2 regions of the Paenibacillus sp. FA6 genome follow, and region 1 is predicted to be linked to the other one. Evidence: predicted binding sites of a transcription regulator. Region 1 holds the regulator's gene; the other holds the start of a gene.
The links. Region 1 encodes Rex, which represses fermentation and respiration genes when NADH is low (regulators of the CRP and FNR family bind a similar motif). Its sites were predicted from a motif close to TTGTGAAATATTTCACAA; they were not measured.

Region 2: a site for Rex is predicted at 2,169-2,186, ahead of nirB (nitrite reductase large subunit NirB). Genes of this name have one in related genera too.

The regions. Positions count from the first base shown of each region.
Region 1 covers NZ_CP188820.1:2,485,407-2,489,628, forward strand. Annotated here, with positions in the region: gene ACP8HI_RS11615 (cell wall elongation regulator TseB-like domain-containing protein) at 189-734, opposite strand; gene ACP8HI_RS11620 (amidohydrolase) at 776-2,086, opposite strand; gene ACP8HI_RS11625 (redox-sensing transcriptional repressor Rex) at 2,052-2,726, opposite strand; gene dinG (ATP-dependent DNA helicase DinG) at 2,761-4,222, opposite strand, start outside.
Region 2 covers NZ_CP188820.1:2,700,690-2,704,911, forward strand. Annotated here, with positions in the region: gene nirB (nitrite reductase large subunit NirB) at 1-2,078, opposite strand, end outside; gene ric (iron-sulfur cluster repair di-iron protein) at 2,305-3,024, opposite strand; gene ACP8HI_RS12785 (winged helix-turn-helix transcriptional regulator) at 3,186-3,503, opposite strand; gene ACP8HI_RS12790 (hypothetical protein) at 3,834-4,010, opposite strand.

The DNA.
Region 1 (4,222 bases):
TCGCCACTTTTAACTGCCATTATTACATCTATTTCTGCTGCACCGTACTTTTCCCATCAATTAAGTGACCATACTGCAACTGTTCCTCTCACCGCGCAATCAGAGCCCATCTGAACTCGTCAGATCCCAAAACAAACAATAAAACCAGCCGAATCATCCTAAAAGAATGGCTCAGCTGGTTTATTGATTTAACGGTTTGGCAATGTAAATTGTTCGCCTATTTGTGTACCATCACTAAATCGATAGAAGCGATAATTATAATGATCCTGTTCTTTGTAAAATAGCTGCCAGACAGCAGTTCCATTGAATAAGCCAAGTTGCAAATGAGTTTCTTTCATATTTGAAAGTTCCTTTTCGATAAGAAGTATCATTTGACTTTTGGATAATCCATCCTTCAATAGTTCACTTCGAATCGCTCTAGGAGTATCATTCACTTCGTAATCACTCGTTAATGGAACCCAGACAATTATATTCTGATCGACTTGATCCTTACCTTCGATAACCCAGACGACATTGTTCCAGACCGATTTGGAGGTACGAGTAACATGAATTAATTCACTATGCTGCTTCGCTGCAGCAATAGCCATATCTTCTTGTTTCCATTGATCCTGCATAATGTATATGTAATAGCGAAAGAGTCCGAATAGCAGAACGATCACGACCGCAATACTTAACCAAATGATCTTCTTCTTGTTCATGTTCATGCTCTTGTTCTTGATATTAATCTTCTTCAACCTGAACTTCCTTTCTTCAGGAATAAGGAATAACTCACACCTTAACGGTTGAGTAAGCCCTCGAAAGCAGATTGCGCTTCATGGTGTATACGTTCTTCGTCTAGAGTAAGACAAACACCATTCTTCACAACTTGCTTACCATCAACCCATACATGTTCTACATCTTTGGCACTCGCAGAATAGATTGAGTGTGAGATGAAATCGGTATGTGGTAAGAAATGAGCCTGATCCGTATTCAGTGCGATGAAATCTGCCTTCATGCCCGGAGCCAACCTTCCTACTGTATCTAGAAACAACGACTTCGCACCATATATTGTACCCATCCGCAGTGCCTCAGCAGCCGGAATAGCTGTTGGATCACCAGAAACCCCTTTGTGAATGAGAGCAGCAAGCCGCATCTCTTCAAACATATCCAGATTGTTATTACTTGCCGGACCATCTGTTCCAAGCGATACAGGCACTCCTGCCTTCAAGAGGTCTGTTACACGCGCGATACCGCTCGCAAGCTTCAAGTTACTTCCTGGATTATGTGATACGCCAACTTGATGGGTTGCTAGTATCTCGATCTCTTCATCATTTAGGTGCACACCGTGTGCAACAATCGAAGGACGTGTAAACATGCCAAGCTTCTCTAAATGTTGAACAGGTCGAAGACCATAATCCGCTACATTCTGCGCTACTTCGCTCAACGTCTCGGACATATGTGTATGCATCGGCAGATCAAGATCATGTGCAGCTTGGACAAACTTCTCGAAGTAATCTGGAGGGCAAGTATAAGGTGCATGAGGCGACATCATCGTCGTGATTCTACCCTCTGCTTGACCGTTCCAATTTTTCGCAAAAGTGATCGCTTCCTGAAGTTTATGTTGTTGGACTTCCGCAGAACAGAATCCGATAACACCTCTAGTTAGCACGCCACGAATTCCGGATTCTTGAACCACTTTAGCTACTTGATCCATTTGATCATACATATCTAGAAAAGTCGTTGTGCCACCTTTAAGCATTTCCAACACAGATAAGGATGTTCCCCAATAGACATCTTCAGAAGTGAATTTCTCTTCCATTGGCCACATTTTTTCCTGCAACCATACTTGTAGAGACAGATCGTCGCCATAACCTCTAAGCAATGACATAGCAGCATGCCCATGTGTATTCACAAGACCTGGTAAGAATAAGAGATGACTCCCATCCACTACCGGAATGTCCTCACCAACTACCGGCATGTCTTCACCAATATACGTAATCAAGTCATCCTCTACGAGCATATAACCTTTCAATACAGGCTGTTCATTGTTCAGAACAGCAAACGTACCATTCTTAATGATCCACTTCTGCGCTTTGTCGTTCACCATCGTCTGAATCTCCCTTTCCATTAACCAAGTAATACGCAAGGCTAAGCATATCCGTAGTGAAATCAGCTGCATGAATACGAACATGCGCTGGGGCCTTTAATATCGTTGGAGCGAAATTCAATATGGCTCCAATTCCTGCTTCAATCAATTTATCAGCAACCTCCTGAGCTTCTTGCTCAGGAACTGTAATGATTCCAATTCGAATATTATACTTCTTAATCGTATCGAAGAGTTCCTCCATAGGTTGAACTTCCAATGTGTTAATATGTGTTCCAACCTTTGTTGGATATGCATCAAATACGGCGACAATCTTTAAATTCTCTTTCAGATAAGCATTATAATTGGATAATGCATGTCCTAGATTACCCGCACCTACCAGAACGACATTGATCTGTTGATCCAAATTAAGTATATGTCGTATTTTCTCTATTAAATAAGCCACGTCATAGCCAATACCTTTTCTGCCGAAATCGCCAAAGTATGCAAGATCTTTACGAATTTGTGCAGGGTTCAAATCAAGCCTTTGACCTAATTCCTGTGAGGAAACTGTAGCTACTTCCCGTCTCTGAAGTTCCGTTAGATAACGTAAATAAATGGGTAATCTGCGTACAACAGCTTCTGAAATTTTATCAGATTTCATTTTTGCTCCTCCTAATGAATAGCTAATACATTGATCAAGGACGCTGTCCGTCTTCTAGCCATTCCGAAATTCTTGAAACCATTTGATGGGTCGGCATATGTTCCATCTTGGGACCAGGTAATGAATACAGGAAATACTTCCCGTAATAAGATTCAATCACACGTGTATCATACACAATGACGATTCCCCGATCACTCGCCGTACGCACTAATCGTCCAAATCCTTGTTTGAAGCGAATAACCGCTTGAGGTACTGACAGTTTCATGAAAGGATTTTTCTTTTGTTGCTGTAAAAGTTCACTCTTCGCCTCCACAAGTGGATGATTAGGAGGTTGAAAAGGAAGTCGGACAATCGCTAAACAAGTCAATGCTTCTCCTGGGATATCTACCCCTTCCCAGAAACTGTTCGTTCCTAGAAGTACCGAGGCACTACTATCTTGGAAACGGCGGATCAACTTACTTCGGCTCCCATTGTCTACACCTTGTCCTAGTACGGCAATATCCGTTGAAGAAAGAGCTTTACTTAAAGGCTCATAGACTTGACGAAGCATGCGATAAGAAGTGAACAATACTAACATTCGACCCTGTGTAACGATAGCCGTTTCAGCCAGTGATTTGACAAGTGTTTCGACGAAGAGTGCATCACCTATACTCCCCTTCACACTTGGGAAATCACGCGGGATGATCAGCAATGCCTGATCTCGATAACGAAAAGGAGACGGCAACTGAACAGTTACTAGCTGGTCTTGATCCGAGGCTTCTTGAAGCCCCAAGTTTTCAATCATATACTGAAAAGATTTGTCGATTGACAACGTAGCGGAAGTTAGAATAATGCTTTTCTTTTTATCAAAGAATACTTCCTTTAGCTGCTGGCTTACATCTACAGGAACCGCATACATTTGTAGAGATTTACTCCGGTAGTGACCATTAGCCTCCATCCAGTATACATTTCCTGCATCGTTAAGTGATATGAAGAAATGTAAGTCTTCACGCTGGGATGCTAAATCTTTCACAAGACCACTGATGTCCGTAAGCAGACTCTCGAAATTAAAATCCTCCAGATTTTCTCTGATTTCATTTATCATTTTGTCTGAACTACGAATGACTTCGCCTAGCGTTACATAAATCTGATTCTCTATTTCTTTCAGCACTTCCCAATCCTTCGGTTTCTTGGAAGGCTGTAAGCGTAGCACGAACTGTCCCGTATCCCCTGGGGCAGCATCACTTCGCTCAGGTAACAGAGCAAATAGCATATCGCTTAGTCTATCCCAATGTTCCTTCACGTCGACTAAATCACCACTCATACGATCCGTCAATAGAGCCCAGTCGGCAGCCTTCTCATCGTTTGAAGAATGTAGCTGTTGTCGAAGAACAGGGAATTGACCATTCCTGTTATCTTTGTAAAGTCGCGATAAAGTGTGGATCACATTGAAATACCTCATATGAAGGCCTAAGTGTTTACCGGCAACTTCCTCCAAATGATGCGCTTCATCAATA
Region 2 (4,222 bases), 220 kb from region 1:
ATACCGATATCCTTCGTACAAGCTTCCGCACAGTTCCGCGGACAACCATTCACAGCGTATTTAAATTTCGCAGGTAAATCGAGGCGCTCGAATTTACGCTCTAACAGTGCTCCCATAGACAAAGAGTCCTGTGTTCCAAATCTACAGAATTGGGAACCCACACATGTTTTGACCGTACGTAGCGATTTGGCATAACCATAACCTGAAGGCATATCAAGTTCTTCCCATACTTTTGGCAAGTCTTCCTTCTTGACGCCAATCAGATCCAGCCGCTGCCCACCGGTAACTTTAACAACCTTAACCTCATATTTCAATGAAACATCCGCTATTTTTTTAAGTTCCTCTGGTGTTGTTACACCTCCATACATCCTTGGAATGACCGTATACGTTCCATCTTTTTGGATATTCGCGTTCATTCGTTCGTTGACAAAGCGCGATTCTTTCTCATCTTCATGAGTCTCAGGATTTAACATGTTCAAATAGTAATTGATTGCTGGACGGCACTTAGAGCATCCCTCTTGATTACTCCAACCAAGTACATTCATGACCTCACGAGTTGTAGATAATCCCTTAACCGTAATCTCTGCTACTATTTCATCCCTATCGAGTGCAGTACAACCACAAATGCCTTCTTTAGCCGCTGTCTTGAATCCATCCCCTAGAACATACTGTAGAATTTGCTCAACAACCGGCTTACATCCTCCACATGAACGGGTTGCGCCCGTACAAGCTTTAATTTCATCTACCGTTGTTAGCCCTTGATCTGTAATCACATCGACAATCGCCTTCTTAGTAACGCCATTACATCCGCAAACAATTTCATCGTCTGCCATCGTCTCTATCGATGATTGCTTATTAGCGCCACCACCGCTACATCCAGTTCCCATGATCGTACTATATATATCATCCGTCATTTCAGATTGTTGCTTAATCAATTTTTGTAAATTTGCAGACTCTGTTACATCCCCGAACAGCACAGCGCCGATAATGACATTGTCACGTAGAAGAATTTTCTTATAGGTTCTTTTCCACTCATCTTTAGTAGAAATCACGATATGTTCCGGTCCTTCAACAAACTCACCTGCTGAGAATACGTCGACACCAGAGATTTTCAGCTTCGTTGCCACAATAGAACCTTCATAAGGAGATGTGGCAACTCCGCATATATGCTTAGCCAATACATGTCCTTGTTCAAATAATGGAGCTACGAGCCCATAACATACTCCCCGATGTTCCGTACACTCGCCGACGGAATACACATCTTCCAATGAAGTACGCATATAGTCATCTACAACAATCCCTCGTCCCACTTCCATATTACTAGCTTTGGCAAGTGCTATGTTCGGTTTAATACCTACCGCCATCACAACAAGGTCAGCATCCAATATACTACCGTCACTGAAACGCAACCCACTTACTCGCTCTTCCCCAATTAGCTCTGAGGTTTGTTTACCCATAGCAAATTTTATCCCTTGACGTTCCAATTCTGCCTGCAACATTGAAGAGGCACTACGATCTAATTGGCGTTCCATAATATCTTCCATCAAATGGACAACCGTTACATCCATCCCTAGATTCACTAGCCCTTTTGCCGCCTCCAAACCTAAAAGTCCACCCCCGATGACAGCAGCCTTTTTATACTTCTGAGCAGCATCCATCATCTGGTTACAGTCATTAATATCCCTAAAGCCGATAACGCCTTCTTTATCACTCCCAGGAATCGGTAATATAAAAGGATTTGATCCTGTCGCGATGATGATCTTATCATACGTCTCCGTCATACCATTGTCCGTAGTCACTTTCTTACCTACCGGATCAATATGTGTCACCGTAGTTGTCGTATGCAGTGTAATTTGATTATCTGAATACCAGTTCCAATCATTCAAAACAATATCATCGACCGTCTTACTACCTTCCAGAACGTAGGATAGCATGATCCGGTTATAGTTAGGATGTGGTTCACTACCAAATACCGTAATATCAAATGAATCGCTAAGTTTCAAAATTTGTTCAACTGTACTTATGCCTGCCATTCCATTCCCAATCACCAATAGCTTTTCTTTTTGTTGTTGTTGCATGTTTGGAAACCCTCCTTCTGTGCTCTTCTTGCCTTATTAAATAAAGTATAACAGCTTAAAAAATATAGATTGTGATTTCGTTCACATTATATGTGAATTATATCACAAGTATGTTCACAATTTAAACTATATCCGTATATTTTTAACGTCAATCCGATTGACATGAACAGAAATAGCGAAAAAGGATAGATTTGAAGTCTCAATCTCTATCCTTTTTCGCTGTCCATTAAGCTTGAAAACGTGGAAATAAAATATTATTCTCCAAATGCACATGTTCAAACGTCATTCGCTCTAGTTCTGCTAGTCTTTCATACGTGATACGATATGTAGTACACGCGTGAGCTGGAGGTGTGAAATCATTCGTAATTTCCCTGATCTCTTTTAGAATATCGCCAGCTTGGTCATGCTCATCTTCTAATTGTGCAATTGAATCTTGAAGTTCTTTACTTGCAGACTCTTCAAATTGTTGTTCTAGAGCAACCATTCGAGGGAAGAATCGTTCTTCTTCATCAGCTGTATGCTCAAGTAATTCATCTTTCAATCTTGTATACAGAACGTGCAATTGTGCCAAATGTAGATCTTGATTACCATGAACTCTGTTAACTCTTGTAACATTCTTATATATTTCAGGAAGTTCTTCACGTAAGTAATCATGATGTTTACTCACAATGTAATCAATCAAAGATGGAGAGTCCATTTCTACGAAATTCTTCATTCCATCCTTATCATCGTTTAGACCTGAGTGCTTAGCAGCTAATTGGTTTATCTCTTCTAGTACTTGATCAATGTCCAGACCTCTTTCCTGAACGGCATCCATAAGTGGGCGCTTACCGCCACAACAGAAATCAATCTTATGATCTCGGAAATAATCACTAGCCTTTGGAAACTTTATAACAATATCACTTACGATATGATCAGCGCTGAAAAGAAGAGCTTCAACTGACATGATTAATTCCTCCTAGGTATCTTTTCTAGTCTTACCTATTCAGGCTATACCTAGAAGGACAACAGGGTTGTGATTGTAATCACAAGGGAAATCAAAAAAACCTCATTTCAATAAATAAAAGAGGTTTCAAAGTCGATACTTCCGCTCAATTTCCATTTCGCTTAATCGATCCAACTCTCTGCCCATGATTGGATCTGATCCATAACAGGCTTTAACCCTCTGCCTTTATCCGTTAGTTCATACTCTATTCGCACCGGAGTTTCCGGATATACATGACGAACAAGTATTCCTTCTAATTCCAAATCCTTCATCCGTTCCGATAACATCTTATCACTCATGGAAGGTATTAAATTAGAAATATCTTTAAATCTTTTGGGTCCATTCATCAGTCCTTGAATGATTAATCCATTCCAACGCTTGCCCAAAAAAGAGAAAGCTGTTTCAAATCGTGGACACATCACTATTTGATTAATTTCCATGAACTCTTCACCTCTTTGTAAGTATACTTTGATATCCGTCTCTGCCGAAATATAAGAAATAGAGTATCAAGTAAAACTTATACTTTCTTATATTTTAATTAAATGACATGATCATATCATTAAAAAGCTTTCGATTAGTTAGTATATTTCATTTTACCACATTCATCACTTTTTTAAAACATTCAATTTGGATGTTTAATAATATACTCAGCCTATTTTCAACTTTATTTCTCTAGTTACTATTAAGAAAATTGCCTTTCGGCGTACTTGGTGAAAGAGTTCATATAGTGAAGAAGTTTACATTTACGATGCCAGTGATACATTGTATCGCTAGCAGGTATGAGCTGCGACACCAACACCATCACCAATAGTCACCTTCCGCCTCCACCATTCACTATTAGGTGTAATAAGTACAACTGAATTCAACCCAATCCCTCTAAAGCTAACTTTAGTTGCATGGAGTACATCTAAATTACTGGAAACTCCACTTTTCAGCGTTATCGCCATTTTTAACTGTCCTTTGTACAACTAATTCTCTCTTTCCCTACTTTTACTGCTAATTAAATGTACTTTCTGCATCTATTCTAGCCTCACCTTCACTACCTTCATGCGCGAAGCATTGTTCGTCACTCTAACCTCCCCACTCTATGCCTATTCCACTGGATTACATCCGCAATTTAAGATCTTTCATGGAATATAGATGGAATTTGGTGGCTGTC